Regions from separate parts of the Bacillus sp. iso_77 genome, predicted to be linked through region 3. Evidence: riboswitches for the same ligand, from Rfam matches in the RefSeq annotation. Region 3 holds a riboswitch; each other region holds the start of a gene.

Region 1 (7,727 bases), 1.6 Mb from region 3:
TTTTCAAATAAATGTTTAAATTCACGTGATAAAATGGTTTGTTCATCATGGGGCAGGTTTTTGATTTCGTTCACCGTTGTTTCAATGCCATGCAGTAATTTTACGGGATTTCCTTTCAAATAACGATACAGCTTAAAACAATGGTTACCAGGCACATAGCGGATTGCGCCCTTAGAATAGGCGTGTATGACAAATTGCATGACGGCAACTGATCGAGGGCCGCGGTCTGTTAAATCACCAACAAGGGCCAGTGTTCTCTTATCAGGGTGGACAGGTAGTCCATGTTTGAGTTCGTATCCTAGTTTGTGTATGAGGGTAAGCAGCTCTTCGTAGCAGCCGTGGATATCGCCGATGATATCGAATTTCATAAAGGTTCCTCCTGATTTTTTCATCCATTGATCGGATATAAAGAAGTTTGAATTTTAGAAAATATAACAAATGGCTTTCATTTATTTTGGGCAATTGTTAGAATCAATGCTTTAACGTAAAACTTAAAAATTAAACATGAATGTTAGGAGGCTTTAGCCAATGGAGCATACATCTGTTTCATCACTCGTTGTCGTTATTATTGTAGCCTTTTTCACCCCCATTTTATTGCACCGGTTTAAGCTGACCATCCCGGTCGTTGTCGCTGAAATCATCATGGGGCTCATCATTGGAAAAAGCGGTCTTCAACTAGTTGTTGAACACGACGCATGGCTAGATACGTTATCCATGCTAGGTTTTATTTTTCTTATGTTTTTAAGTGGACTTGAAATAGATTTTTCTTCTTTTGAATCAAAGAAGAAAGCGCGAGAACTACCAAATGGATTAAAAGAACCGAATACATTTAAAACAGCGACCATTATTTTTGTTGGCGTATTTTGTATGTCCTTTATCCTGTCTTATGCGTTTGTCCTTGCAGGATTTATTCAAAATGCCTTTTTAATGACGCTTATTATTTCCACCATCTCATTGGGTGTCGTGGTTCCTACCTTAAAAGAGGAAAAGTTGATGCAGACGAATATTGGTCAAATCATTTTGCTTGTAGCCGTCATTGCTGATTTGGTGACAATGATTTTACTTGCTGTGTTTTCCTCCATTTATGGCGATGGAACAGGGAACATGTGGTTGCTCTTATTATTATTTGCGGCAGGTATTCTTCTTTATTTATTTGGCCGGGTATTTAAGACAAAGTCCATTTTTCAGTCAATGTCAAAAGGAACGGTGCAAATTGGGACAAGAGCCATCTTTACTCTCATTATAGTCTTAGTTGCCTTATCTGAATCACTCGGTGCTGAAAATATTCTTGGGGCTTTTTTAGCAGGTGTGCTTGTGTCTCTTCTTTCGCCTAATAAAGAGCTCGTACAGCAGCTGGACTCGTTTGGCTATGGATTTTTAATTCCGATCTTTTTTGTGATGGTTGGTGTGGACCTGAATATATGGTCACTCTTTAAAGATCCAACCATCATGATCATGATTCCGCTACTGTTTATCGCATTATTGCTTAGTAAACTCGTTCCGATTCTTTATTTAAAAAAATGGTATGACATGAAAAAAGTTATCGGTTCTGGTTTTTTATTAACCTCGACGTTATCCCTAGTTATTGCTGCTGCAACGATTGGTGAGCGGCTTGGTGTCATTGATCATAAAATGTCAGGAGCCCTTATTCTAGTCGCTGTGCTCACGAGTGTTTTAACGCCTGTTTGGTTTAAGGCGTTATTTAAACAAGAACGTGAAACCAATCATAAAAAGCGTGTGACGTTTATTGGAGCGAATCAGCTGACGTTACCTGTGACGCTTGATTTGCATCAGGATGAATATGACATTCGTATTTTACACGTCTTTCAGGAAAATAAAGAAGCCTTGCTTGCTGACTCCATCTTTGAAGTTGAAGCGATTGAACAATATGACGATGATACGCTCAGGCAGGCTGGCATCGGGCAAGAGGATGTGCTCGTTGTAGCTACAGGCAGTGAAACGAAAAATAAGGAAATTGCTTTATTTGCAAAAGAAGAAGGGTCTAAACAAGTCATTGCAAGTGTTAACAAAGCGGAAGCCGAGCTGACTTTAAAGGAAGCAGGGATCGATACCTTTTCTAACTTCTTATCATCTAAAACGGTGCTGAGGGCATTGATTGAAGCACCTGATGCGATTCGCTTGTTAACAAATGAGGATTCTTCTTTGTATCAAATTCAAATGAACAATCATCGGTATCATAATGTCATGCTGAGGGAATTTCCTTTTACCGGCGATTTGGTGTTTGTCCGTATTTTTAGAGGAATTGACAGCTTAGTACCGCATGGGGATACGACGCTTAGAAGCGGTGACCGCGTGCTTGTGTCTGGCTCCCGGGAGTATGTGGCAGGACTTAGAGCCCAATTAGAGTTGCGATGAACCCTTGACCGATGAACAAATCCTGATTAAGATAGAGGTACAACAATATATGTTTGATCCACTAGGGGAGTCCTTTAAAAGGGCTGAGATAAAAGTGTAGACTTTTAGACCCTCATTACCTGAACAGGTTCATACCTGCGTAGGGAAGTGGTGCGGTGTTTGACTATGCTTTTTACAAATTCCAAACCACTTTCCACGCGGAAAGTGGTTTTTTTATATGGAAAAACAGGAGGAGAGGAACATGACATTTTCGAACGAATGTAAAGAAGCAGCAGCTAGATGGTGGAATGGGAGCTTTACACACCCTTTTGTGAAAGGGATTGGTGATGGCACACTTTCACTCGATCGTTTCACTTATTATGTGATGCAGGATTCGTACTATTTAACTCATTTTGCAAAAGTACAATCGTATGGAGCCGCTATTAGTGAGGACTTACATACGACAGGCAGAATGGCATATCATGCGCAGGGTACGTATGAAGCAGAGCTATCACTGCATAGAAAGTTCACAGAACTGCTCCAGATCTCTGATGAAGCGCTGGCAAACTTTAAACCTTCTCCAACTGCTTATGCATATACCTCGCATATGTACCGATCTGTGAAAAGCGGTCGTTTTGAAGAAATTTTAGCCGCATTATTGCCGTGCTACTGGCTTTATTATGAGGTAGGAGAAAAACTGAAACAAACAACGCCTGACCATCCGATTTATCAAGAATGGATTTTGACATATGGCGGGGATTGGTTTAAAGAGCTTGTTTTTGAACAGGTGAACCGTTTTGATGAACTTGCAGAAAAAGCGCCAGAACATGTGCGGGCTAATATGAAAGAAAATTTCGTGATTTCGAGCTATTACGAATACCATTTCTGGGAGATGGCGTATGAAAAAGAAATGTGGCAAACAGCATGCTTAGATGGGGTTGGTGCAAATGGAACTCCATGCAGTGACAAATGATACGCTTCCTGTCAGGGAGCTCATCAAGCAAATAAAAGACATTGCGTCTGAAGTAGACTTTATTCATATTCGTGAACGATCGAAGGCAGCAGGTGAGCTGGTTCACCTCGTGAAACAACTACTAGCAGAAGGTGTTCCGAAAGAAAAGCTGATTATAAATGACCGAGTTGACGTTGCGCTGCTGACCAATATTCACCGGGTTCATCTTCCAGGACACAGCTTTTCGCCAAAGGAATTAAGACAAAAATTTCCTCATCTCCATGCGGGGGTATCGGTTCATTCGATAGAAGAAGCCAAAGCAGCAGAGAAGAACGGGGCAGAGTATGTCATGTTTGGGCATGTGTATGATACCGCATGCAAACCCGGACTACAGGCGAGAGGCATAAAGATTGTGGAAAACATGACTTCTACGCTGTCCATTCCAGTCGTTGTCATTGGTGGAATCACACCAGAACGACTGCCAGAATTGATGCATGTTGATTTAAAGGGAATAGCCGTCATGTCGGGAATTTTTGCTCATCCTCAGCCGCGCAAAATGGCGCAAACATTTTCTAAAAAGCGAAAGGAGAATCCTTATGAACAAGCATTATGATGTTGCAATCATTGGTGGTGGAATCATAGGGATGTCGATCGCTTATCACCTTGCAAAAGTAGGAAAGCAGATTGTCTTATTTGAGGCAAATGAGATCGGGAAGCAAACGACGAGTGCGGCTGCTGGCATGCTGGGTGCACATGCTGAAGGAGAAGGTGATGAAGATACTTTCTTTCAAGTAGGCAGACAAAGTCAGGCTTTATATGAAAAATTAACGGTCGACCTTCAGCATGAATCGGGCATTGATATTCGGACATCAGTGGGCGGGATTATGAAGGTGGCTTTTACAGAACAAGAAAAGCGAGCTCTTTGCCGGATGCAGCATTTGCCCACATTTGAATGGCTTGAAGCAAGCAGCGTAAAAGAACGTATGCCTCAAATAGCAGATGACATCGTAGGAGCAGGCTTGATAGCAGATGATGTACATGTCGAGCCATATGCGGTATGCAGGGCTTTTTGGCAGGCGGCTGTTCGGCACGGAGCGGATGTGAAGGAGTTTACCCCCGTTATCGATGTGAAGAGGGGAAAAGAAACTTTGACAGTCAGTACAGCTAAAGGCATCTTCACATGTGATCATCTGACTGTAGCAAGTGGTGTATGGTCAGGCCGTTTTTTGGAAGAACTGGGGTTATCACATTCTCTCTATCCAGTAAAAGGAGAATGCGTGTCTGTTTGGAATAACGGTCCAGCGCTTGCACACACCATCTATCATGATCATTGTTATATCGTTCAAAGGGATAGCGGTAAGCTAGTGATTGGTGCAACGATGAAACCTAATGACTGGCAGGCCGTTCCGACACTTGGCGGTATTGAAGCAGTTATTCAAAAAGCATCTCAGCTCATGCCTTCTATTCGAGAGATGCCGATTGATCAATGCTGGGCAGGTCTACGGCCAGCGACAAGCGACCGGCACCCCTATATCGGAAAACATCCGGAAGACGAGCGTATTCTTTTTGCAACGGGACATTACCGAAATGGCATTTTACTTGCGCCGATTACGGGGGAAATCATTCGCGGCTTGATAGTAGGCGAGTCTGTGAATAAGGAATGGCTTCATGTGTTTCGTATTGGGCGAAAGGAGGCATTGTTCGTATGAAAGTTCAATTGAATGGAAGAATGGTTGATTTCGATAAGGAAAATGGCACGATTTTTGATCTGCTATCAGCCTATCAACTTGAAAACCGAGTGGTGATCGTTGAAAAAAATCAAGAAATTATAGATAAAGAAGCCTTTCAACAGGTAAAAATTCAACCAAATGACACGATTGAAATCGTTCACTTTGTAGGAGGAGGATGACAACATGCTGCATATTGGCGGAAAAACATTCACATCTAGATTATTACTTGGTACAGGGAAGTACCCATCATTTGAAATTCAAAAAGAAGCTGTGAACGTATCAGAAGCTGAAATTTTGACCTTTGCTGTGCGAAGAATGAACATATTTGAACCATCACAGCCCAATTTTTTAGAGCAGCTCGATTTATCAGCCTATACATTGCTGCCAAATACTGCCGGGGCAAGTACAGCGGAAGAAGCGGTGCGGATTGCCCGTTTAGCGAAAGCTTCTGGACTGTGTGACATGATCAAAGTAGAAGTCATTGGCTGTTCAAGGTCTCTTCTGCCAGATCCAGTCGAAACGTTAAAAGCATCTGAAATGTTATTAGAAGAAGGTTTTATCGTGCTGCCATATACGTCAGATGATGTGGTGTTGGCAAGGAAATTAGAAGAACTTGGTGTCCATGCCATTATGCCAGGTGCTTCTCCAATCGGTTCAGGTCAAGGGCTTTTAAACCCTCTGAATCTATCGTTTATTATCGAACAGGCAAAGGTGCCAGTTATTATTGATGCGGGTGTAGGTTCTCCGAAGGATGCTGCTTATGCGATGGAATTGGGCGCTGATGCTGTATTACTGAATACAGCCGTGTCTGGCGCAAAGGACCCTGTGAAAATGGCTAAAGCGATGAAGCTGGCGATTGAATCTGGAAGACTCGGGTTCGAGGCAGGCCGTATTCCATTCAAAAACTATGGAACAGCCAGCAGTCCGCAGGAAGGAATGCCAGCATTTTGAGCACACGTTATTCACGCCAAGAGCTTTTTAGGCCTATTGGAGAGGAAGGACAAAAACGGCTACATGCCTCAAAGGCCGTCATTATTGGGGCTGGGGCACTTGGAACAGCGAGTGCTGAAATGCTCGTCCGTGCCGGCGTAGGATCTGTCACCATTTTGGATAGAGATTATATTGAATGGAGCAATCTGCAGCGTCAGCAGCTATACACAGAACAAGATGTTCTTGATCGGCTGCCAAAGGCTGTGGCTGCTGAGAAAAGACTCAAGAAGGTGAACAGTGATGTTCACGTGAGAGGAATCGTCCTTGACGTGACCGCTCAAAATATTGATGAGTACGTCAGCGGGGCATCCATCATCGTGGATGCAGCGGATAATTTTGAGGTGAGAATGATTGCGAACGATGCGGCCGTCAAACATCAAATTCCGTTCCTTTACGGAGCCTGTGTAGCAAGCTATGGTATTCAATTCACAGTGATTCCTGGTGAAACACCATGTTTACACTGCCTGCTTGAGCATTTACCTGCACAAGGCATGACATGTGATACAGCAGGAATTATTAGTCCAGTTGTGCAGCAGGTTGCGGCCTATCAAGTGGCGGATGCACTGAAGCTTTTAACAGGACACCAAATCACGCCGGTATTAAGATCGTTTGATTTATGGACAAACGAGCGATCTGATATTCGATCCGTTACGCCTTTAAAAAAGAAACAATGTCCAAGCTGCGGTCTTAAGACATATCCATTTCTCTCTTATGATCAAAGAGCAAAAGCAGATGTATTATGTGGACGAAATACCGTACAAATTCGCAGTGCACTAGGGGCACCCCCGGCGCTGCATGAAGTAGCACGTCAGCTAAAGAAAGCAGGAATGGATGTGCTGGAAAATCCTTATTTGCTTTCGTGTCAGAAGGATGAGTACAAGCTCGTTTTATTCAAAGATGGCAGAGCGCTTGTACATGGGACAAATGATATTGCGAAAGCGAGAACGATTTATCATCAATGGATTGGCTAATGAGAGGGTGAGATGACATGACGATTAAAAAAGCATTAACCATCGCAGGTACTGATTCTGGTGGTGGAGCAGGTATTCAAGCAGATTTGAAAACCTTTCAGGAGCTTGGTGTGTACGGAATGTCCGCCATTACGGCCATTACAGCTCAAAACACACTTGGTGTTCACGGTATTTATCCACTGTCTATCGAGGCGCTCGAAAGTCAAATTGATGCAGTAGCAGAAGACTTGTTGCCAGATGCCGCTAAAACAGGGATGCTGTGGAGTGCCGACATGATCAGTGTCGTTGCTGAAAAGACGAAGCAATATGATTTGAAACTAATTGTCGATCCAGTCATGATTGCTAAAGGAGGCGCTTCTTTATTAAATGAAGATGCGGTCTCTGCTATGAAAACACAGTTATTACCTGTCAGTTATGCAGTCACACCGAATCTCCCTGAGGCAGAAGTGCTGACAGGCATGCGCATTCAGACAAAAGACGATCGCCATAGAGCAGCAGAACGACTTTATGAGCTTGGCACGTCCTATGTTGTGATCAAAGGAGGTCATAGCCCTTCAGACGGCCTCATTACAGATCTTTTGTACGATGGAAAAAGCTTTTTTGAACTCAGTAATGAACATATTGATACACCACATACACACGGAACAGGCTGTACATTTGCAGCGGCATTAACGGCAGAAATAGCAAAAGGTCGTTCCATGAAGGAAGCCTTTGAAACGGCAGAAACCT
Region 2 (7,727 bases), 810 kb from region 3:
ACAGGCTCTGGCCAATTTCGCTGTCTCCCACCAAATGCGATTTCATCAAACACTGTGTCCTGTATAAATTGAAGTTCTGGATTTTGAAATACAAAGCCTGCTTTTTCATATAATGTTCGGTCAGACCACTTTTTCAGATGTTTTCCTTTTAAGTAAATGTGACCTTTCTTTATTGGTTCTAAACGGATGACATGTTTAAGAAACGTACTTTTTCCGCTGCCATTTTCACCGATGATCGCAACCCAATCTCCTGCTTTTATATTAAGGTGCAGGTCATCTATAATGCTTTTTTTCCCGTAGCTTAATTGTAGATGATCTGTGCGAATAATGACCTCTCGATCTGTTGATGACAATTTCTCATGACGTTCTTTTCTCGCCTCAAAGGTTTGCAAGAGTGTTTGACTCAGTGAATGAAACGGATCTTGTAAGACATTGGACCATTTCTCGGGAAATATTTTCGGACGCCAAATGCCGGCTTCTTTCATTTCTCCCTCAAATGTGTTCATCACGTCTTTTGGCGTTCCATCTGCTATGATACGGCCTTGATGATCTAATAAGATCACCCGATCCATCCACTCGATGACACCGTCTAACACATGCTCCACAAAAATCATCGTCTGATTCTGTTCAGCCGAAAGCTGCTGAAGTAATTGAAATATCTCCATTCTTCCTGCTGGATCAAGCTGTGCTGTCGGTTCATCAAAGAACAGGACATCTGGCTCTAATGCTAGTAAACAAGCAAGCGCCAACCGCTGCTTCATTCCGCCAGATAAGGTATGAATATCTGTATTTGGGTCGACATCCAGCTGTACCTTTTTCATGAGATGCTGAATCATGTCATCCATTTGTTCTCGAGGGACAGATCGATTCTCTAAGCTAAACGCAATTTCTTCATTGACTCGGTGCATACAAAACTGCGAATCTGGGTCTTGAAACATGACACCAGTATGCCTTTGCCGCATCACTTCTCCCTGTACTTCAGCTTCCATATGCTCTGGAATAATGCCAGCAAGCACAGAAATCAGCGTAGATTTCCCGCTTCCACTTGGTCCTAATATCAGCACCTTTTCCCCCTTTTGAATAGAAAGAGATACTTGATGAAGAACGGGATTCGGCTGTTCATAAAAACGGACAGCGAGATTACTGCACGCGAGAAATGAATCCATGCTGGTCACCCTTACTTCGTTTTTCTTTCATGATGGCATATTGATTCAGCACACCCGTTTTAGATAAAGCATCCACCACAACCTTTGCCAAGCAACCACCGAGTAACATGCCGCTAATGACTTGAGTGACAAGTGTCATGAGTAACACTTGAGGCGTGTAATAGCCGAATCCATTGGCAATGAGGCTATATGCCATTGCCCCTACTGCTGCAAAGGCACCAGACAACATGAGTGTCCACATGCGATATCGCTTATAGCCAAAAAGAGCGAAGGCGATTTCTGCTCCAAGTCCTTGGCATACACCAATCAAAAGCGCAGAAAGACCGAAGTGGCTGCCTGTCAGTAATTCCACGGCAGCGGCAGCTGTTTCTGCGATGAGGGCAGCTCCTGGCTTTTGGATAATGTAAGCAACGATTGGACTGGCAATGACCCAAATTCCGAACATGATGTTGCCTCCTGCTGGACCGACAAGGGCTGTAATCGGTAAATAAAGAGTCGACCACCCTAAATAGATGACTCCGCATGCCACTGATAAAATGACAGCAAGAACGACTTCTTTCATCTTCCATGTCATGAAGAATGCACCTCCATTTGGACAGGCCACTCTTCGACAGTAAAGGCCATGTCCCAGAATTTATACTCAAGCTGACAGCTTAAGATGAAGTGCTGTTTCATTTTCTCCTTTTCCTTCTCACTTGCTCCTTCCGCCCACTGATCAAGCCGTTTGCAAAGCTCCACTGTAACAGAGTCCGTTAACCCGCCATAAAACGTGATCCACTCATAGAATGGATGGGCAGGGTCGGGCTCAACATCTTTAAGCATTCGTTTGCCTATTTCCCAATAGGTCCAAGGGCAAGGGAGCAAAACCGCAATGATTTCTCCTAGCGTCCCTTCCTTTGCGACTTGCAGCATGTGATGAATATAGTGATGAGCACTTGGCGCCAAAGACGCACCTTGCAGTTCATCATAAGCGACACCTGCCACTCGGCAAAGGTTTTGATGAGGATGTGTCTCACTATCAAGGACAAAAGCCATTTGTTGATGGAAAAAAGTAATGTCCTCTCTGTCTGTACATCTGCTGATGGCTGCCGCATAAATTTTAATAAAGGCATTTAAATATTCCGCATCCTGTTTGACATAATGAATGATCTGTTCCTTTTCGAGTTCTCCTGCTGCGAGTCCTCTCACAAACGGATGCTGATAAATCGCTTCAAATAATGGTTCTGCTTCTTGCCTTAATTGGGTTGAAAATGTCATAAAAAAAGCCTCCTCTTTTTCAGTTGAATAAATGAAAAAGCCACCCCAAATGGAGCGGCCTTCTTATCGATTCAATCATGAATAAGACAAGGTCCAGCTCCACTTCCCTCCGCTAGTACAAACTAGATCAGGTTCAAAGGGTCCAAGATTTCCTCTTGTCTCAGTCATACATGACTCCCCTAGTGGACTTTTGTCATTTAATTATCTTTACTCTACACATGTGGCGATTTGATGTCAACCGCCGATCTTAATTCAATGTATTGATCGTTGGCAGCTTCTCGATCCCTGCCGCATAGTAGAAATTAAGGACACTGAAGAAATCAATTGGCTTTCCTGTCTTTAAATCAACAGCCAAAATATGATCGCCGTAATTTGTCAGGTCATCAATGTCTAAACGCCTTGGCGTTGTCTTTCCGAGAGTATCAACAAAGCTGCTATGGTAGTACTGCCCACTAGCAAACGATGATTCATGATACATAAATAATGTCTCCACATCTAAGTAGACAAGAATGGCCTCAGAGGAACTCGCATATGGAGCAGAGTACGATACTGGTGCCGAAATACTCTTCACTTTTACACTGTCAACAGAATGCGTTCTCTGTTGATATTTTCCATCATATGAGAAATAAAATACACGCTCCCATTTATAATCAGCGGTCTTAGATTGTTTGTTATATACTTTTGTACCATTTGCGAAAACATCCCCATTGGCATACGAAGCAACAAAGTATTGCAATGTTGATGACAGGGATTCAGCACCTGTGAAATTTGGTGGGTTTTTTGCATTCACCTGTAATGTATATGAGTCTCCAAAGTCTCCACCGCTAGTAATACCAAACGCATAATCACCCGCTGGTAAATTGCTTAACGCAAGCAGACTGCCTGCCGGTTGAATCAGATCCGTTGGATAAGCTTGTCCTTCTTCATAATCAATAACAAATAATTGAACGAAATAATCAGCATTTGGAGAGGTAATCCGGCTGATGAGCGCCTGAGAGGACGATGTACTTAAGAACCATAAATCAACTGGATCTTCCTCGTTTAAAACTGCCGATTGATTAATGGCTAGTCCATCAATAGAGCGAACGGCAGACGTGCGCATCTTTCCATCTGTAGCCGCTTTTCGTTTAATACTTATTCCCTTTTTCTTATCTACTTTAAATGATTTTTTTACTTCCTTCTGTTGAACCGCAGTCCCTTTATCCTGCTTTTCAAACGACTCTTGCACTTGCTGAATGGCTTTTTCAGTCAGTGGCGATACTTTTTCACTTGATTTTGGTGCATCTTCTGCTTTGATTGCTGGTGAAAATAAACCTGTTGTGACCAATAAAATAGACAGTAAGGCGGCGGTGATTTTGACATAAAATGCTCTCACAGGAACATCCCCTTTTCCCTAATTTGGGTTTTTTACCCTGTGATTATTTTACCATTTTTCTAATACTTGTTTTGGGCTTTTTTAGGAAATTTTTATAACAAAAAACCAGCCGTATGCGTCACGACTGGTTTTTTGATGATTTATGCAATGGTTTTGACAAATAAACGTGCTGTTTCTGCACTTGATCCTGGATTTTGTCCAGTAATGATTTGTCCGTCTACAACGGCGAATGGCGCAAATGCATCGCCTTTTTCAAATGCTGCCCCTTGCTCGCGAAGTTTTGTTTCCAATAAAAATGGAACTTTAGATGTCAATTGAACAGCATCCTCTTCCTCATTTGTGAATCCTGTTATTTTCTTGCCGTCGATAAATGATTTTCCATCACGATCCTTCACATCAACAAAGGCAGAAACGCCATGGCAAACTGCCCCAACGGCTCCATTTTTGTCTGAAATCGCTAAATCGCATCGGCAACCAATTGATTGGACGCAAAGTCGATCATTGGGCCATGTCCTCCAGCAAAGAAAATGCCATCATACTCAGCTGGGTTTACATCGGTCAGTGCCTTTGTGTCTTGAAGTAATTCATACACATCTTGATATTGTGCTGGAACTCCTTCAGGAATTGAATTTTTATCGATCGGTACTGTTCCACCTTTTATTGAAACAATTTGCACGTTGAGTCCATTTTCTTTAAAAATATGAAATGGCTCGGCTAATTCTTCTAGCCATAAGCCTGTTGGGTGTCCGTTCATTTCTGAGCTGCTTGTTGATACTAATAAAACGTTCTTGCTCAACTTTATCATCCTTTCTATTTATCATGTGGCTATTTTATATTTTGCACAATTAAATATCAAGCAATCAGACTTGGATACAACTCTTTATGTTATACCCGATTTTTTAAAAAATATAGCCTCACTTCAAATCTAATCATTCTGTCACATTCTATTGACAGGGAATTTCATGTAAAATTGTGATGAAATGATATAATATGAGAAACAATTGACAGGCCTCTTGCGCTAGAGGGAATTTAAAAGGAGTGGAAAAAGAGATGAAAACCTATTCGATTGTGATGATTATCATCACGCTCTGTATCATATTGGCTGTCTTTTTAATGAATCTTACGGGCGTCATGTATGGAAAAATCATATTGGCTGTCGCTGTTGCCCTTTGTCTTACGTCCATTATTCGTTTGATGGGAATGCGTAAAAGATAAAAGCCGCCCTCTAGGGCGGCTTTACCGTGTAGACAAACCCCTCGCATTCAGTGTCAGTCCTGCGCTTCGGTGCTCACCAATGTCAAATTCGCTCCGATGCTCGTCCTTCCTAAACTGCAAAGGTTTTCTATCACGCTGATAGGATTATATAGCCAGGATAAGTGCAATTAATGCAAGAAAAGCTGGTAACCCTTGTTTGATGATAATCGATTTATTAGACGTCACACCGCCAAATACTGCTGCGATGAACACACAAAGAACGAAAAATAGCTGAATCATATATCCTACGGTATTCGAACCAAGAATGAGCCCCCAAATGAGTCCAGCAGCTAGAAAGCCATTGTATAGCCCTTGATTAGCAAACATCACTTTCACATTTGGATCCTTTTGTAAGTGTTCAGGCAGATTGAAAGATCTTCTCGCCATTTTTGATTCCATAAAAAACATTTCTAGTAACATGATGACAATGTGCTCTAAAGCGACAATTCCTACTAAAATCATTGCTAAAATATTCAATTTAGTGAATTCCTTTCTGATAGACGGTCTCGTATTTGTATTTTGTCCGTGTATAAATCAAAGTCTTGGATTAGCTCTAACGCCTCATGAAAACGACTTTGTGGAATGTCTTTCATTTTTCTTACACCAAATTCCTTTTTAATAAAAGCCATGATGGTATTAATATGAAGCTTACCGTGGCCATCATACTCTAAATGGCTGCAAAAAGTCTGCATCGTCCCTCGAATCACCTTTAATTGCTTGGCAGTGACACAACTCATTGGTAACGCTCATCCTTTCTTGGTTTTTTAACAACTAAAAAGAACATTGAATGAAAGAAAAACCTTCCAATCTCTATTATATAATGGTTTCATTCGGATATCAAAATAAAAAAGAACAAACATTCGATCAAAGACGAGTCATACGCTAAAAATCCATGTCTTAACGTATCAAAAAGCCGGATTCATGGATAGAATCCGGCTTTTTGTTTAGTTGCTTTTAGAAATTAATACCTTTCCAACAGAACGGTCCTTACTTTGTCCGACGACTTTAAAGGATAGGCCGTATGTTGGCACATCACGTCCTGCATCCGGGTTATTTGGATTCACATAGTTCTTTTTATCACTAAATGTACGCGTTGGGCGGATATAGCGATCCTCTAAGGTTAAGCCTGTTGTCGCTGTATAATCAATATTCAGCTTCGTGCTTGGATTCAAAGAGAATGCAGCATCATGTACTTGGAAACCTGTCGCTGCAATAGAGCCGTCACTCCATTTCAACACTTGTTGATCTGCATCTACGACTCCAAGGAAGCCGTTCCCTGGATGTTTTCCAACCCAGTTATCACTGTACGATTGATCGACGTACCACACGACCAAACCGTTATTATAGCTCATCAGACTTGCTCCTCGTTTGATATGCTTTAAGCCTTTATCGACATCAGCATAAGAGCGCCATTCTAGTAAATAATACTGAGCGGCATATTGTTTTCCATTAGATTGAGAGAATCCGTTAAAAGTGAACGTGGACGTTCCCTCGGCATCATCTGACCACACTTTTGCTCCATCTGCTGTAATCTTTAGATCATCTACAAATAAACCTGGCAGTGAATATCCTGCATCGGTTGTATAGCGGAATTGCAGATCGATCTTCTTCCCTGCATAAGCAGAAAGGTCAAAGGATGCATCTACCCAGCCATCCGATTTTCCATCGATGCCATTGCCTTCATTCGCTCCTGCCTCATTTCGATCATTCGTAATATTACCAGCAATGGTTGTCCATTTGTCTGTCCCAGTTTCACGAACTTCTACATACGCATAGTCATAATCTTCTTCGATATCGTACCATGCTTTAAACGTAAGCTCGGCTTTGCTTCCCTTCGACAAATCAATCCCTGATGTCGTCATGGTAGCATTCAAATTGTCACCTGTTCCGCTGAAGTATGAATATTGCCCTTGTGCAGGCTGAGTGACCACAATCTCTTTATCTGGCAAATCGACTCGAACCGCATCATGGTTGGTTCCTTTTGTTGCTGCTTCATCGATTAAAACTGTTTTGCTTTTTGTTAATGTCTTACCATCAATGGTTTTTCCAGAAAGCCAGTTGCCGCCATGCAAGTTTTGAAGCATTTCTTTTGCATATGGACTAAAACCTGTTGGTTCCGTACCAGGTACTTTACCTGCCCAGCTTCCGCTTGACATGATAGACCAATAAGAAACGGGCTCTCCTCTGCCTGTGTATTGTGTATCGTATTCATCAGGCAGACCAAGATCATGTCCAAATTCATGTGTGAACACGCCTGCTGCGCCATCTTCAGGCTCAATCGTATAATCTAGAGCGCCTAACTTTCCGCCTTGACCCACTTCTGATTCAGTGTTTGGAATCTCAAATACATCACCAAGTGACCAGCGATGCGACCAAATCGCGTCAGAGCCAAGCTGTCCGCCGCCAGCTTCTTCACCTACGCCAGCGTGTACAACCATGAGGTGGTCAATGATACCGTCCGGCTCATTATAAACACCGTCTCCATCCATATCATAGCGGTCCCATTGATCATATTCACCAAGGTCAATGTTTGGATCCTTTGCCGCTGCTTCGAGGGCTTCTTTCACCAATTCGCGCGGTCTGCCGTCACTGCCTGATTCGTCTGGTACGTTCCCGCCATAATATGCTGCTTCATGCTTGGCTGTATACCATCCAGCTACTGTTCCACTAATCGT
Region 3 (7,727 bases):
TCGTAAGAACAGTCCGCAGCTTCGGTGATACGTTTAGCCCCGGTACATTTTCGGCGCAGAGTCACTCGACCAGTGAGCTATTACGCACTCTTTAAATGGTGGCTGCTTCTAAGCCAACATCCTGGTTGTCTAAGCAACTCCACATCCTTTTCCACTTAACGTATACTTTGGGACCTTAGCTGGCGGTCTGGGCTGTTTCCCTTTCGACTACGGATCTTATCACTCGCAGTCTGACTCCCAAGGATAAGTCATCGGCATTCGGAGTTTGACTGAATTCGGTAACCCGGTAGGGGCCCCTAGTCCAATCAGTGCTCTACCTCCGAGACTCTTACCTTGAGGCTAGCCCTAAAGCTATTTCGGAGAGAACCAGCTATCTCCAGGTTCGATTGGCATTTCACCCCTACCCACACCTCATCCCCGCACTTTTCAACGTGCGTGGGTTCGGGCCTCCATTCAGTGTTACCTGAACTTCACCCTGGACATGGGTAGATCACCTGGTTTCGGGTCTACGACCACGTACTCATGCGCCCTATTCAGACTCGCTTTCGCTGCGGCTCCGCATCTTCTGCTTAACCTTGCACGGGATCGTAACTCGCCGGTTCATTCTACAAAAGGCACGCCATCACCCGTTAACGGGCTCTGACTACTTGTAGGCACACGGTTTCAGGATCTATTTCACTCCCCTTCCGGGGTGCTTTTCACCTTTCCCTCACGGTACTGGTTCACTATCGGTCACTAGGGAGTATTTAGCCTTGGGAGATGGTCCTCCCGGATTCCGACGGAATTTCACGTGTTCCGCCGTACTCAGGATCCACTCTGGAGAGAACAACATTTCAGTTACAGGGCTGTTACCTTCTTTGGCGGGCCTTTCCAGACCTCTTCGCTTATATCGTTCCTTTGTAACTCCGTATAGAGTGTCCTACAACCCCAAGAGGCAAGCCTCTTGGTTTGGGCTGTTCCCGTTTCGCTCGCCGCTACTCAGGGAATCGCATTTGCTTTCTCTTCCTCCGGGTACTTAGATGTTTCAGTTCCCCGGGTATGCCTTCTCATACTCTATGTATTCAAGTATGGATACTACTCCATTACGAGCAGTGGGTTTCCCCATTCGGAAATCTCCGGATCAAAGCTTGCTTACAGCTCCCCGAAGCATATCGGTGTTCGTCCCGTCCTTCATCGGCTCCTAGTGCCAAGGCATCCACCGTGCGCCCTTTCTAACTTAACCATTTCTTACTTTAGAAAGAATCACTATGTGTGATGAACTTTGCATTGCATTCAATGTGAATGTATTACTTATTGTTATCTAGTTTTCAAAGAACAATCCTGTCTCGCTAGAGACATGTTTGAAGGAATGATCCTTCAAAACTAAACAAGACGAAAAACGTGCGCTGCTCCATATATCCTTAGAAAGGAGGTGATCCAGCCGCACCTTCCGATACGGCTACCTTGTTACGACTTCACCCCAATCATCTGCCCCACCTTCGGCGGCTGGCTCCATAAAGGTTACCTCACCGACTTCGGGTGTTGCAAACTCTCGTGGTGTGACGGGCGGTGTGTACAAGGCCCGGGAACGTATTCACCGCGGCATGCTGATCCGCGATTACTAGCGATTCCAGCTTCACGCAGTCGAGTTGCAGACTGCGATCCGAACTGAGAACAGATTTGTGGGATTGGCTAAACCTTGCGGTCTCGCAGCCCTTTGTTCTGTCCATTGTAGCACGTGTGTAGCCCAGGTCATAAGGGGCATGATGATTTGACGTCATCCCCACCTTCCTCCGGTTTGTCACCGGCAGTCACCTTAGAGTGCCCAACTGAATGCTGGCAACTAAGATCAAGGGTTGCGCTCGTTGCGGGACTTAACCCAACATCTCACGACACGAGCTGACGACAACCATGCACCACCTGTCACTCTGTCCCCGAAGGGAAAGCCCTATCTCTAGGGTTGTCAGAGGATGTCAAGACCTGGTAAGGTTCTTCGCGTTGCTTCGAATTAAACCACATGCTCCACCGCTTGTGCGGGCCCCCGTCAATTCCTTTGAGTTTCAGTCTTGCGACCGTACTCCCCAGGCGGAGTGCTTAATGCGTTAGCTGCAGCACTAAGGGGCGGAAACCCCCTAACACTTAGCACTCATCGTTTACGGCGTGGACTACCAGGGTATCTAATCCTGTTCGCTCCCCACGCTTTCGCTCCTCAGCGTCAGTTACAGACCAGAGAGTCGCCTTCGCCACTGGTGTTCCTCCACATCTCTACGCATTTCACCGCTACACGTGGAATTCCACTCTCCTCTTCTGCACTCAAGTTTCCCAGTTTCCAATGACCCTCCCCGGTTGAGCCGGGGGCTTTCACATCAGACTTAAGAAACCGCCTGCGAGCCCTTTACGCCCAATAATTCCGGACAACGCTTGCCACCTACGTATTACCGCGGCTGCTGGCACGTAGTTAGCCGTGGCTTTCTGGTTAGGTACCGTCAAGGTACAAGCAGTTACTCTTGCACTTGTTCTTCCCTAACAACAGAGCTTTACGATCCGAAAACCTTCATCACTCACGCGGCGTTGCTCCGTCAGACTTTCGTCCATTGCGGAAGATTCCCTACTGCTGCCTCCCGTAGGAGTCTGGGCCGTGTCTCAGTCCCAGTGTGGCCGATCACCCTCTCAGGTCGGCTACGCATCGTCGCCTTGGTGAGCCGTTACCTCACCAACTAGCTAATGCGCCGCGGGTCCATCTGTAAGTGACAGCCGAAACCGTCTTTCATCCTTGAACCATGCGGTTCAAGGAACTATCCGGTATTAGCTCCGGTTTCCCGGAGTTATCCCAGTCTTACAGGCAGGTTACCCACGTGTTACTCACCCGTCCGCCGCTAACATCCGGGAGCAAGCTCCCTTCTGTCCGCTCGACTTGCATGTATTAGGCACGCCGCCAGCGTTCGTCCTGAGCCAGGATCAAACTCTCCGAGGTATGCAGGATGCATATCACACATGCGTTGCTACACGATGTAGCGAACTTAGCATGTGATCATTTCCTGCCTCGTCAGTCTGACTGACTACCTATGATGTATCATAGGATTTTTTTATAAAAACTCGAATTAACAGGTACGTTTTGTCTTGTTTAGTTTTCAAAGATCATCTTCGTTATCGCTCAGAAGCGACTTTATTAATATAACATTCTATCAAAATGAAGTCAACAACTTTTTTCTCGAATGTTATTTCTCAACCGCGCTGTTTCAGCGGCGAATACAAATATAACACCTTTTAAAAGAAGAAACAAGTATTTTTTCTAAATAATTTATTTTTCCTGATCTCTTTCTATATATTCGTACAAAAAGGGCTTCTCTCAGTAATTCACTATTGTTGATCCTGTAGGTCTTTAGTATATTTATAATAGATTGAAATTTAATAACCGCAGGGGGAGCCTCGTGCTGAGAGTGAACAATTCGTTGTTCTGACCCTTTGAACCTGTCAGTTAATACTGAAGTAGGAATGTGGAATCACTTGCATACATGTATGTATGCAAGCCGATATGTTTTTCTATGAATCACATACTCATCCTGACATGGTCTCTCCTTGCACAATTCGTGAAAAGGGGATTTTTTTATGCAGCAATCAAATCAATTAGTACGACTGATGGAGATCGCCATTATGACTTCTCTTGCACTTGTTTTAGATTATTTATCAGGTCTCTTTTTAAGAATGCCAAACGGCGGGTCAATTGCACTGATCATGATTCCTGTCATTCTCATGTCCATTAGATGGGGCGTGTCTGCTGGATTTATCATCGGTGTGTTAATCGCAGGACTGCAGCTGATGAACAATCCTATTATTGCTACACCTGTACAAGGGTTTCTCGATTACTTTGTCGCATCTGTTGTGATTTGTTTAAGCGGGCTATTCTCAGGATCAATTAAAAAAGCCATTCAGGATAAAAAGCGAAAGAAACAATTCTTCTATATTATCCTAGCTGTATTTGTCGCCAGTTTCTTCAGACTGCTGACGTTCTTTATTTCAGGTGTAGTTTTCTTTTCTCATTATGCACCAAAAGGAACACCAGGATGGGTGTATTCATTAGTTTATAACAGCACATATATGATTCCTTCATTTATCATTTGTAGTATTGTTCTTTGTTTACTCATCCCTAGTGCGTCTCGTTTGGTTTTTCCTCGACAAAAATAACCCAGCTGTTTCAGCGGGTTATTTTTTTATGCATAATTTGCTGCTCTATTGAATCTATTAATAGTAGAAGATTTCATGCTGGAGGTACGACAATGAATCCTTACTCCATTATGCTGTGCTGTTACATCCTCAGTCTCGCCTACTTTTTGGCCAGTTTCTATGAGGCATTAAAAATAGCAGGTGTGAAAGGAAAAGTAGAGGCTTCTCCTTTTATATCTTATATTTTACTCGCCACCCTTTTTACTTTTTTCTCTCATTATTACTGGAAGCTGACGATATAATCTGTTGAATCTGAGCACTTAGTACAGACAGCTCCCATCCATACCCTATTTCTTCATGGTTCTCACCAGCCAGCTCAAACTGGCTGGTGACGGCAAAACTAGGTTGAAGTTTTTGATAAAATTGCTTCGCTGAATTTTGCTCAAATACCCAGAGCAGCATATTCTGATAGCCTTTCTCTATTAAATAATCCACACCTTTTGCAATCAAAGCCATACCCGCTCCTGATTTCTGTTTTCTCTGCAACAAATAGATGGCATAAAGCTCGCCATCATATATTGAATATCTCTCATCACGCTGTTTTCCGAAGGAAGCAAAACCAAATACTCCGTCAGCATCCTCTGCGACAAACGTGCCTTCAAGCGACCTGCTTCTCCAGCTCTCTTCCCGCTCCTCTACATTCAAAGCATCTAAATACTCTTGTGAAATAATGCCGTGATAAGTCGTTTGCCAGCTCTTCACATGAATTTCGGCAATTTTAGGAATATCATTATGTACTGCATGTCTAACCTTCATCTGCACACCCCTTTTAGCCATTTCTTACTCTATGTTTCATATGATAAGTTGCTATTTTATAAAAATCAATCTCTAATGGATATTCGTTGACATTCTGTCAACACCCCTATATATTGGGTACGACTTCTTCTATTGAAGAGTTGAACTTTATGAAAAGGGTGAAGAAAGAGATGGAATTTAAAACAACTGAGCTTCGGCAGTTTTTAAAAGAACAACTGCAAATACGTTCTCTTTCATTAAGAGAACTCAGTACACAAACAGAAATTGATAAAGCCACACTGTCTAGAATCATGAACGGAAAAAGAAAACCGACTTTGAACCATTTACAGCGGCTATCAGATGCTCTACACATTTCTTTAGATCATCTATTGGCCACGGCTGGATTTTCAATTAAAAACGAAAGAGTTCACGGTAATACGTTCATTCAAGCCGTAGAAGAGATTGAGCGAACGCTGAAAGATCATGATGTCTATGACGGGAAATTCAGCGAGAATGAACTGAAACAGAAGCTAAATGAATATGAGACCTATAGTCAATCAGACGAGGGAAAAGAAACGATCTCGGCATATTTTGAAAAAAAGATAGATACGATAAGCGGTGTTGGGCCATTTCTTGATCAATTGAAAAGCATGTACTGCTCGTTCATGAGCGGACGGGGGACTTCTCGAGAATTGATGTTGATGGGAGGCGCATTACTTTACTTCATTATGCCCGTTGATTTAATACCAGATTATATTTTTCCGATCGGCTATATTGATGACGCTGCAGCGGTGCAGGTCGTATTAAACCAGCTGACAAATAGGTCATAGCAGGTGACAGAGACATGAAAAAACAGAACAGCATTGACTTCGCATTATTATTCACTGTCATTTGCTTCTTTGTGATCAGCCTGCTGGCTGTGTATAGCGGATCGGGACAGTATGAAACGCAAGATATGTTTTATTTCGTCAAAAGACAAGTTTTCTGGTATATCGTCGGCTTTGGCCTTATGGCGGCAGTTGCTTACTTTGATTATGAACTGCTTGAGCGGTTATCTTTTCGATTATTTGCAGGTGGTCTCTTTCTCATCATTCTCGTTCATTTTTTTGGCACGAATCAAAATGGCTCTCAAAGGTGGATCAGCTTGGGACCCATGAAAGTGCAACCATCAGAATTTATGAAAATTTTTGTCATTCTTCTGTTAGCGGCTATTTTAAATCGATACAAACATCAGCGCTTTTCGTTTAAAGAAAGCATGATTCCTACAATGAACATCATATGCTGGACCGCTGTTCCTTTTTTCCTGATTTTAATTCAGCCAGATTTGGGGACGGCACTTGTGATCTTGTCTATCGCTTTTACACTGATGCTTGTGTCAGGCATTTCAAGTAAGATGATCGCTGCATTGATCGCTTCTTTTCTCGCGCTTCTTGCATTTTTGACCTACTTGCACAATGAACATTTTGAGCACTTTACAAAAGTGATTAAACCTCATCAGCTTGATCGCATTTATGGGTGGCTCTCCCCAGATGAATTTGATTCGACATATGGGTATCAACTGAAACAAGCAATGCTTGGCATTGGGTCAGGGCAATTATCAGGAAGCGGGTATACAAAAGGAAATCAAGTACAAGGGGGAAATATCCCTGAAGCCCATACAGATTTTATATTTGCAGTCATTGGCGAGGAGTTTGGTTTTATCGGCGCCTCCCTATTGATCTGTTTATATCTTATGATGGTCTATCGAATGATTCATGTGGCAATGCATGCGAATACCCTTTATGGGCTTTATATATGTGCTGGAGTGGTTGGGCTGATCGTTTTTCAAGTCTTCCAAAACGTTGGGATGACAGTAGGGCTAATGCCTGTGACTGGTCTTGCCCTTCCTTTTATCAGCTATGGAGGCAGTGCGCTTTTAACCAATATGATTGCCATTGGCCTTGTGTTTAGTGTCAATTTGAGGTCCTCATCCTACATGTTTGGACGTAACTGGGATTGAAGGTGATGTCATTGATTCTTTCTCACCTAAAAAAAATCGACCACATTCTTGCTGGGACGATTGTTTGTCTTTGTTTCTTTGGATTACTAATGGTGTACAGTGCGAGTTATCCTTTAGGCGAAATAAAATATGGAAAGGGCAGCTACTTCTTCATGAAACAGTGGCAATGGCTTTTGATTGGATTCTTCTTTTTCATCGCTGCGGCCCTGGTTCCATATCAAGTTTACCGTAAATGGATTCGGTGGTTTGTGATGCTGTCACTGTTATGTCTTATCCTTGTCCTGCTTCCAGGAATCGGCGTTGTCAAAAACAATTCACAACGATGGATTCAATTAGGCTCTCTGATCATCCAGCCGTCTGAGGCTGTGAAATTAGTGATGATCATCTATTTTGCCTATGTATATGCAAGGAAACAAGCGTACATTACATCCTTTAAAAAAGGAGTACTACCTCCACTTCTTCTTTTAAGTCTAGCTTTTTTATTGATTTTAAAACAGCCAGATTTAGGTACAGCAGTTTCTATTTTATTGAGCTGCGGTATCGTCTTATTATGTGCTGGACTTAAAACACGCCACCTCATTCTACTAGGTTCGACAGCTGCGGCAGGGATCACTTTTTTTGCTGTGACCGCTCCTTATCGTTTGAAACGGATCACTTCTTTTCGTGATCCTTTCATGTATGAAGATGGAGATGGTTATCAGCTGATCCATTCCTATCTCGCCATGGATTCAGGAGGACTGACCGGGAATGGTTTAGGCGGAAGCATACAAAAACTAGGATTTCTTCCTGA
Region 4 (7,727 bases), 320 kb from region 3:
ACTTGTCATGATAAGTCCTGTAACGAAATACTTTATTTTCACTTTCACTATTTACACCTCTTTAGAACATAAGATCGATGCATGACATATGTAGTTTGACCCATTTTGCTACACATTAACCAAATCGATGTCTTGACACATATTGAGAGTCTTTCGTTGTATCCTTCGTGCGTAAATGTTATGTTTTATACAATCCATTGCTCTACCGAATTACATGGTTTTTTCATCATTCGTTTTTCAGCCGCATAAACTGAAACCAAAGAAGGTGAAGTCAATGTCAGATGTCAAAAGATTAGCCGAATCGATTCAGTATCAAGAAGAAAAGCGTTTTAATAAGCTCGTCTTTAAACCGGCTGAGCTTGAGCTGTGCGGCAAAGGAAGAAGTGCCTATGTATTTTCATACAAAAAAGACGGCAAGAAAATGGCGTTAAAAGTCTTTTTTCCTTCTTATCGAAACATCGCCCGCAAAGAGGCTGCAATTTATGAAAAACTTTCCGGCTCCTCCTATTATCCTGAGATTTACGAGTCTGGGGATCAGTATATTTTAATGGAATATATTAAAGGTTATACTTTCTATGAATGCCTGACAAAAGGAATTCCGATCAAAAAACAAATGATTGAACAAGTAGATGATGCATTGGAAGAAGCACGCGCGAAAGGTTTAAATCCTTCTGATATTCATCTGCGGAATTTAATTTTAACAAAGGATGGCCGCGTCAGGGTCATTGACGTCGCCCGCTTCACGCAAACGAAAACATGTCATCAATGGGATGATTTAAAAGCTGCATACGCCTATTATCAAAAACCTTTTTTCCCTAAAAAAGCGCCGCGGCTGTGGCTTGAAGTGATTGCCTATTTGTATAAGAAAAACTGGCTGTCTCGAGGTCAGCTGAACAACCGAAATGATTTTACTGCATAATGAAAGCCGCTCGAAAAGAGCGGCTTTCAGATTGTTGACAAAGGGCTAAAATGAACTTGATTTTAGCCCTTTGTCTTCTTTTCAGCGTGATAGAAAACCTTTGAATTCTAGGAAGGACGAGTACCGGCGCGGAGCGAATTTGACATTCGTGAGCATCGGCACGCAGGACTGACAAAGAATGCGAGGGTTTGTCTACACGCTGAAAGCCGCTCTCTTTGAGCGGCTTTCTGTTTTATTCTGTTTCTACATGGATACTATTCACATTTAATAGGTTAATGATTTCATTATTCAGCTTAAACCAATGATTGGCTTCCTCAATTTTTTTATACACATCATAGGTAGCTGGACGTTTCAGCTCGAAATCGAGCACTTCCCCATTGTTCATATGAAATGTTACCTTAAATACTTTCATCATAAGATCACCTTCCACTCTGTCTTGTTCACTAACCGAATCGGTCAGCTCTTTTCATTCATTCTCTATTCAATCCGTTTCCCCTGCTTCTTTCCTTCTAAACACAAGAAGTTTAAATTTTGTTTAAATTCGCACAACATATCTATCTATGTACTCTTCAAAAGAAGTATATTGAATGAAAAGGAGGCTACCTTTATGAAACAAAAGAAAAAACGAACATCTCCAGAGAGACAAACAGTCCTGTTTCATTTAACAGATGCCCTCATCCCAAGTGTTGAAACGATGGCGATTGCAGTAAGAGCATTTTTGCACCTCGTAAGAAAAGCCATTTCAGCCGTTTTATAAAACCCCGCACTAGAGGAGTGCGAGGTTTTTTTTAGGATTGATAGATTTGGCTGCCTTGATTGATAAACTCTTTTGCCTTCTTCTCCATCTCTCTTTTCACTTCTTCTGATTGGTTGCGGATGTCATGGGAAATTTTCATACTGCAAAACTTTGGTCCACACATGGAACAGAAATGAGCGGTTTTAGCACCTTCAGCAGGCAATGTTTCATCATGGAATGCCAGCGCTCGTTCTGGGTCAAGTGACAGGTGAAATTGATCCCGCCATTTGAATTCAAATCTCGCTTTCGATAAGGCATCATCACGCTTTTGAGCAGCAGGATGTCCTTTTGCTACATCAGCTGCATGTGCGGCAATTTTATAGGCGATGACGCCTTCTCTTACATCTTCTTTGTTCGGCAGACCTAAATGCTCTTTTGGTGTCACATAGCACAGCATGGCGGTTCCGTACCAGCCAATCATCGCCGCACCGATCGCGGATGTAATATGATCATATCCCGGTGCAATATCTGTTGTTAGAGGACCTAACGTATAAAAAGGTGCCTCTTTGCATATCTCCATCTGCTTATCGACATTCTCTTTGATTTTATCCATTGGAACATGACCAGGTCCTTCAATCATGACCTGTACATCATGTTTCCAAGCGATCTCTGTCAATTCCCCTAACGTTTCCAGCTCTGCAAACTGCGCTTCGTCATTTGCGTCCGCAATGGATCCCGGTCTGAGCCCGTCCCCAAGCGAAAAGGCAATGTCATACGTTTTCATGATTTCACAAATTTCTTCAAAATGGGTATACAGAAAGTTCTCTTGATGATGAGCGAGACACCATCTTGCCATAATGGCTCCGCCTCTTGAAACAATTCCTGTGACCCGATCGACTGTGAGCGGAATATACCTTAACAGGACGCCCGCATGAATGGTGAAGTAGTCAACCCCTTGCTCTGCCTGTTCAATTAATGTGTCTCGGTATACTTCCCACGTCAAATTTTCTGCGATTCCATTCACTTTTTCAAGTGCCTGATAAATCGGGACAGTTCCTACTGGGACTGGGCAATTGCGGATAATCCATTCTCTCGTTGTATGAATATCCTTTCCTGTAGACAGGTCCATCATCGTATCTGCCCCCCATCTAATTGCCCATGTCATCTTCTCCACCTCTTCTTCAATGGACGACGTCACAGCTGAATTGCCAATATTCGCATTAATTTTCACGTGAAAATTCTTCCCGATGATCATCGGCTCACTTTCAGGATGGTTGATATTCGCTGGAATGACCGCTCTTCCACTAGCCACTTCCTCTCTAACAAACTCAGGACTTAGCTGTTCTCTCAAAGCGATAAACTCCATTTCAGGCGTAATGATCCCCTTTTTTGCATAATGCATTTGCGTCACACAAGCACCTTGTTTCCCGCGGAGCGGCACATGATGAAAATCTGTATGGGCAGCTTGAAAGGATTCTTTCCCATTCAAGCGATATCCATTATCTTCTGGCTTTACTTGACGCCCTTCATAGCTTTCAGTATCTTCTCTTTCTTTAATCCATTTTGATCTCAGGCGCTTTAATCCCTTTGTGACATCAATATGAGCCTCCTCATCTGTATACGGTCCACTTGTATCGTACACACGAATCGGTTCATTTTGGATATCACCTGCTTGTGTCACTGTATTTGTGAGCACGATTTCTCTTTTTGGCACCAAAATGTCAGGTCTTGAACCTTGTTCATATACCTTTCGACTGCCTTCAAAATTTGATAATAAAGATTGCGATGATGGAACATTTGTCTTTTCATTCATTTGCTGTTCTCTCCTTCTTTTCGTGTGACCGGTCAGGATGGAATCAGCACCAGCAAAAAACCAGATTCTATGTAAAGAACCTGGTTTCGTCGTCAGAAAAAAACATGTATGCCATTCATATGGCACATGTATCATCTTCAACTTCCCCACGCTGGTACGAGCCAGATCAGGTCCAAAGGGTTAAGAAGCTTGTCTTCTCTCTCAGCCCGCATTTCCGGGCACCCCTAGTCACTTATATTGATTTCCACAACAGTGTAGCATAGCTGAGAAATGAAAAAAAGAAGTTTCAGGAAAATAGTTCCTTTCCCCTACAATGAATACATGATCTTCACGATATACATCTTTATATACACGATCTATCTCTCTCATTTCGATTAAATCAGAAATAATCATTGATCCTTTTCTCCTATTATGTATAATTAATCTAAACGGAGAATTTTTATACAAACATGATTCAAAGGAAGTTCTAGTCGATTGCAAACATTTCTTACATTTATCGTCGTTGGATTCTCAATTGCTCTACCTGTTGGAGCGATCACGGTTGAAATGACAAAGCAGGGATTAAAAAACGGATTCTTTCATGGATTAACTGTAGGCGCTGGTGGTATGACCATCGATATATTGCTCATCTTGGCTTTATATGCTGGATTTGCTCAATTTTTATCTTTGCCCTTTATCCAAATTCCGCTCTGGCTGATCGGTGCCATCTTTTTAATGATTCTTGCCTACGATTCGATTAAAAATGCGGATCAAGACATCCATTTAGCAGGAGAAAAAGTGAATAAATCATTCGCTAAAACATACCGAAATGGGCTGCTCGTCGCAGTATCCCCTGGAAACCTTGTGTTCTGGGTATCTGTGTTTGGTGCTGTACTGGCAGATGCTTATAAAAATACAAATTCATCTGAATTTATATTGGCTGCTACGGGTATTTTGGCAGGGATTCTTCTTCATGACATCGGTCTTCTCACGATTGTTTCCCTAACAAGAAAAGTGATGAACCGAACAATGATTAAGTGGACATCCATTATTGCCGGTATTTTATTACTTGGATTTGGCTGTTATTTCTTTTATGAATTTTATATCGGGATCAAAGTTTATTTTTAAAGAAAGGCTAAAGTTCGTCATGAACTTTAGCCTTTTTTATTCCAGCTTATCGGGTCATGCCTGTCTGACCTGTTTCAAATTGCGTTTTTCTCATATCTCTGAAGCGTGTAAATGCGCCTTCGTCTTTAATGACTTGGACAGCTCTACCATCTGCATAACGAGTCGCTGCTTCTTCTACTTGTGATACACCCTCTGATGTCAAGCGCCCATCTGTTTTAAGAGCAATATACACATTTTCATCCGTCACCATAACTTGTGAGTCTGTCACATGGTTCATTTTGTTCACTCGGTTAGCGATTTTTCTTGAACGCTGGATGTTCTCTTGTTTATCGTAGCCAGAGAACGACATTTGGTTATGATAGTTCATATCTCCATGACTGTAGCGTCCATCTCCACCAGTAAGTGGCATTCTCACTTGATCCTGTGTAGGGCGTGAACGATAATCAACATTCGTTGTATTTCTTCCGTTCATTCCCTCCATAAGCTCAGAAACCGGTCCTTGATGATCTTGGTTGTTGTCTGTTGCCTGTTGATTGGAGTGGTATCCAACTGGCTGACCTGATTGATTATGACGTGTATCTACACCCGCATTGTTATTTGTACCACATGCCGTTAATCCAATAGGTAGAAGCACTAAGGCGATTGTTTTTTGCCATTTTTGTCTCAAACGAAAAACCCCCTGTACAAATTGAATCTCATGAGCGCAAAACAGGCTCTGTTTTAGCATGTACAGTTGAGGACAAAAACAAGCTGTCAGTTATAAACAAAAAAAGGAACGATTGAGATCGTCCCTTGTGTCATTAATCTTCTTCGTCTTCTTCTGGTCTTGCAAAGACAGATGGGTTTTGATAAGGCTGCTGCATATAAGGCTGTGCTGGATAAGCACCCATTTGACCATATGGAACAGGGGTTGGATAATGTCCAGGCCATGGTTGATGATGCTTCATGCCATCATCGCATCCGCAGTCTTCCTTGCCATATGCTTCATTTGGAGCGTTTGGATAAAAGCCTTGATTGGCATTTGCATTTGCATTTGCATTTGCGCCTGCATTTGGATGCATATGGTGGTGCCAGTGATGCCCATCGTTTGCATGATGCTCATGATGTTCACCGTAATAAGCCGGTGCTTGATACGCAGGATAATAAGGCTGAGCCGCCGGGTAAGGATACGGCATCATGTGATGGTGATAATACGGCTGTACCGGATAACAAAGGCCTGATCCCGGTAAAATAGGAGAAGCGGGTACCATTTGCTGCGGATATGGATACATTGCTGGCATGTAATGACCATAACCATAATAAGGATCATATGACTCTTGATGATGGTGGTGATGCTCTTTATTTTCAGCCATGCCCCCTACTGCTGCCCCTCCAACATTCGGCATTTGCGGGAAATTAGGAAGGTTTGGGTAATTACTATGTTCCATATCTTTTCCCTCCTCTTTTTGATGTGGGATATGAATGAATGGATCATATCCCTTCGCCACTTCATCTTTGAAATGATCCTTATTTTCATGATGAAAATGGTCCTTGTGATCTTTATGATCCTTTTTCTCATGAACATGATCTTTCTTTTCATGAACGTGATCTTTTTTCTCATGATGTTCTTTTTTGGGAGGAGGCGTGAATGGCTGGTAGAGATTCGTCTGATAATAGTTTACATCAACTTGTGGAAAAACTGGCTGTTCAATCTTTGGTACTGGTGGCACATAAGGTACCGGTTCATTCGGCTTTTCCTTCGGCTTCGTATCTTGAACTTGCACGACATCCTTTGGCTTTTCTTTTACATACGGGTGTTCTTTTGCTTTTGGCATTTCTTTTGCTTTGTGATGATCGGTTTTTACAGGAACACCACTAGATGGAATTTTGATTTTCATTCCTGGCATGATCAAATCTGGATTACTGAGCTGCGAATTTAATTTTTTCAATTCTTGAAAGTCGACTCCGTACTTCTTTGAAATTTTCCAAAGGGAGTCTCCTTTTTGCACAATATGAATTTTCAACGTTTTCCCCTCCTATGCAAAACGTGAACGTAGCGGTTATGTCAGAAGTACAATATGTTTCAACATAAATTTATGCCTATTTACAAGCCGATATGATAAAAACTTGTTTTCTGATAGGAGGGGACACTTCATTATTTAATGGTGAGCATCTTATTTAAAGCGAGCAATGCCTCTTTTGTCGTCTCTTCATTCACTTGAATCAAACCGACCGGCTCCCCTTTTTCAATGCTTTCAAGTGACCATAGTAGATGAGGCAGATCAATACGGTTCATTGTCAAACATGGACACATATCTGGATTAAGGGATTCGATTTGTTTGTCAGGGTGCTGGTCAATGATGCGTTTCACTAAATTCATTTCTGTTCCAATGGCCCACTTGCTTCCTGCTGGTGCCTGCTTGATCGTATCAATAATAAATTTCGTTGAACCAGCTAGATCAGAAGCCTTTACAACTTCATGTGTACACTCTGGATGAACAAGAATCTGTATGTCACGGTCTCGTTTTCTCGTTTGTTCAATATTCTCAATGGTAAATTTCTCATGAACAGAGCAATGACCTTTCCATAAAATCATTTTGATTCGATGAAGCGGTTGGTCGGTGATGAGCTTTTCTTCTATTTGATCCCAGACAGCCATTTCCTCTAGCGGAATCCCTAAATCATAGGCCGTGTTACGCCCTAAATGCTGATCAGGAAGAAAAAGAATCCGCTCTTTTTGGGTCAGCGCCCACTCCAATACTTTTTTAGCGTTTGAAGATGTGACAGTCGATCCGCCATGTTTGCCGACAAATGCTTTAATATCAGCCGTTGAGTTTACATAAGTCAGCGGAAGGATCGTATCTCCAAACAGCTCAGTGAGCTTATCCCACGCCCTGTCTGTTTGTTTCATATTCGCCATATCTGCCATTGAACAGCCAGCTCTCATATCTGGCAAAAAGACGTGCTGATTCTTTTTTGATAGCATATCGGCCGTTTCTGCCATAAAATGAACCCCGCAAAATACAATGTATTCTGCTTCGTGATTGTCAGCAGCAATTTGTGCAAGCTGCAATGAATCACCTGTCACATCAGCAAATTGGATGACTTCATCTTTTTGATAATGATGACCCGGTATAAAAAGCTTTGATCCAAAGGCGCGTTTAATCTCTAAT

What was found. A riboswitch is a leader RNA that binds a small molecule or an ion and turns the genes downstream of it on or off. The one in region 3 is predicted to bind thiamine pyrophosphate.
Region 1: linked by a shared signal. The riboswitch ahead of tenA (thiaminase II) and the one ahead of thiT (energy-coupled thiamine transporter ThiT) in region 3 are both predicted to bind thiamine pyrophosphate.
Region 2: linked by a shared signal. The riboswitch ahead of tenA (thiaminase II) and the one ahead of thiT (energy-coupled thiamine transporter ThiT) in region 3 are both predicted to bind thiamine pyrophosphate.
Region 4: linked by a shared signal. The riboswitch ahead of thiC (phosphomethylpyrimidine synthase ThiC) and the one ahead of thiT (energy-coupled thiamine transporter ThiT) in region 3 are both predicted to bind thiamine pyrophosphate.

What each region holds. Positions count from the first base shown of each region.
Region 1 is NZ_CM149683.1:1,149,498-1,157,224, forward strand. It holds gene prpE (bis(5'-nucleosyl)-tetraphosphatase PrpE) at 1-368, opposite strand, end outside; gene AC0VYC_RS05755 (monovalent cation:proton antiporter family protein) at 529-2,376, shown strand; TPP riboswitch at 2,430-2,539, shown strand; gene tenA (thiaminase II) at 2,618-3,328, shown strand; gene tenI (thiazole tautomerase TenI) at 3,303-3,920, shown strand; gene thiO (glycine oxidase ThiO) at 3,904-5,016, shown strand; gene thiS (sulfur carrier protein ThiS) at 5,013-5,216, shown strand; gene AC0VYC_RS05780 (thiazole synthase) at 5,221-5,988, shown strand; gene AC0VYC_RS05785 (thiazole biosynthesis adenylyltransferase ThiF) at 5,985-6,998, shown strand; gene thiD (bifunctional hydroxymethylpyrimidine kinase/phosphomethylpyrimidine kinase) at 7,016-7,727, shown strand, end outside.
Region 2 is NZ_CM149683.1:3,553,998-3,561,724, forward strand. It holds gene AC0VYC_RS18300 (ABC transporter ATP-binding protein) at 1-1,166, opposite strand, end outside; gene AC0VYC_RS18305 (ECF transporter S component) at 1,141-1,740, opposite strand; gene tenA (thiaminase II) at 1,737-2,423, opposite strand; TPP riboswitch at 2,511-2,614, opposite strand; gene AC0VYC_RS18315 (hypothetical protein) at 2,671-3,798, opposite strand; partial or broken gene AC0VYC_RS18320 (type 1 glutamine amidotransferase domain-containing protein) at 3,939-4,594, opposite strand; gene AC0VYC_RS18325 (hypothetical protein) at 4,849-5,013, shown strand; gene AC0VYC_RS18330 (DUF1304 domain-containing protein) at 5,158-5,529, opposite strand; gene AC0VYC_RS18335 (ORF6C domain-containing protein) at 5,526-5,789, opposite strand; gene AC0VYC_RS18340 (immune inhibitor A domain-containing protein) at 5,997-7,727, opposite strand, start outside.
Region 3 is NZ_CM149683.1:2,747,788-2,755,514, forward strand. It holds rRNA gene AC0VYC_RS14175 (23S ribosomal RNA) at 1-1,222, opposite strand, end outside; rRNA gene AC0VYC_RS14180 (16S ribosomal RNA) at 1,405-2,953, opposite strand; TPP riboswitch at 3,390-3,492, shown strand; gene thiT (energy-coupled thiamine transporter ThiT) at 3,589-4,164, shown strand; gene AC0VYC_RS14190 (GNAT family N-acetyltransferase) at 4,405-4,959, opposite strand; gene AC0VYC_RS14195 (DUF1232 domain-containing protein) at 5,109-5,768, shown strand; gene rodA (rod shape-determining protein RodA) at 5,783-6,937, shown strand; gene ftsW (putative lipid II flippase FtsW) at 6,943-7,727, shown strand, end outside.
Region 4 is NZ_CM149683.1:2,425,828-2,433,554, forward strand. It holds gene AC0VYC_RS12475 (intercompartmental signaling factor BofC) at 1-48, opposite strand, end outside; gene AC0VYC_RS12480 (serine/threonine protein kinase) at 275-919, shown strand; gene AC0VYC_RS12485 (hypothetical protein) at 1,152-1,334, opposite strand; gene AC0VYC_RS12490 (hypothetical protein) at 1,527-1,676, shown strand; gene thiC (phosphomethylpyrimidine synthase ThiC) at 1,708-3,468, opposite strand; TPP riboswitch at 3,595-3,704, opposite strand; gene AC0VYC_RS12500 (LysE family transporter) at 3,943-4,575, shown strand; gene AC0VYC_RS12505 (YhcN/YlaJ family sporulation lipoprotein) at 4,622-5,242, opposite strand; gene safA (SafA/ExsA family spore coat assembly protein) at 5,376-6,578, opposite strand; gene nadA (quinolinate synthase NadA) at 6,710-7,727, opposite strand, start outside.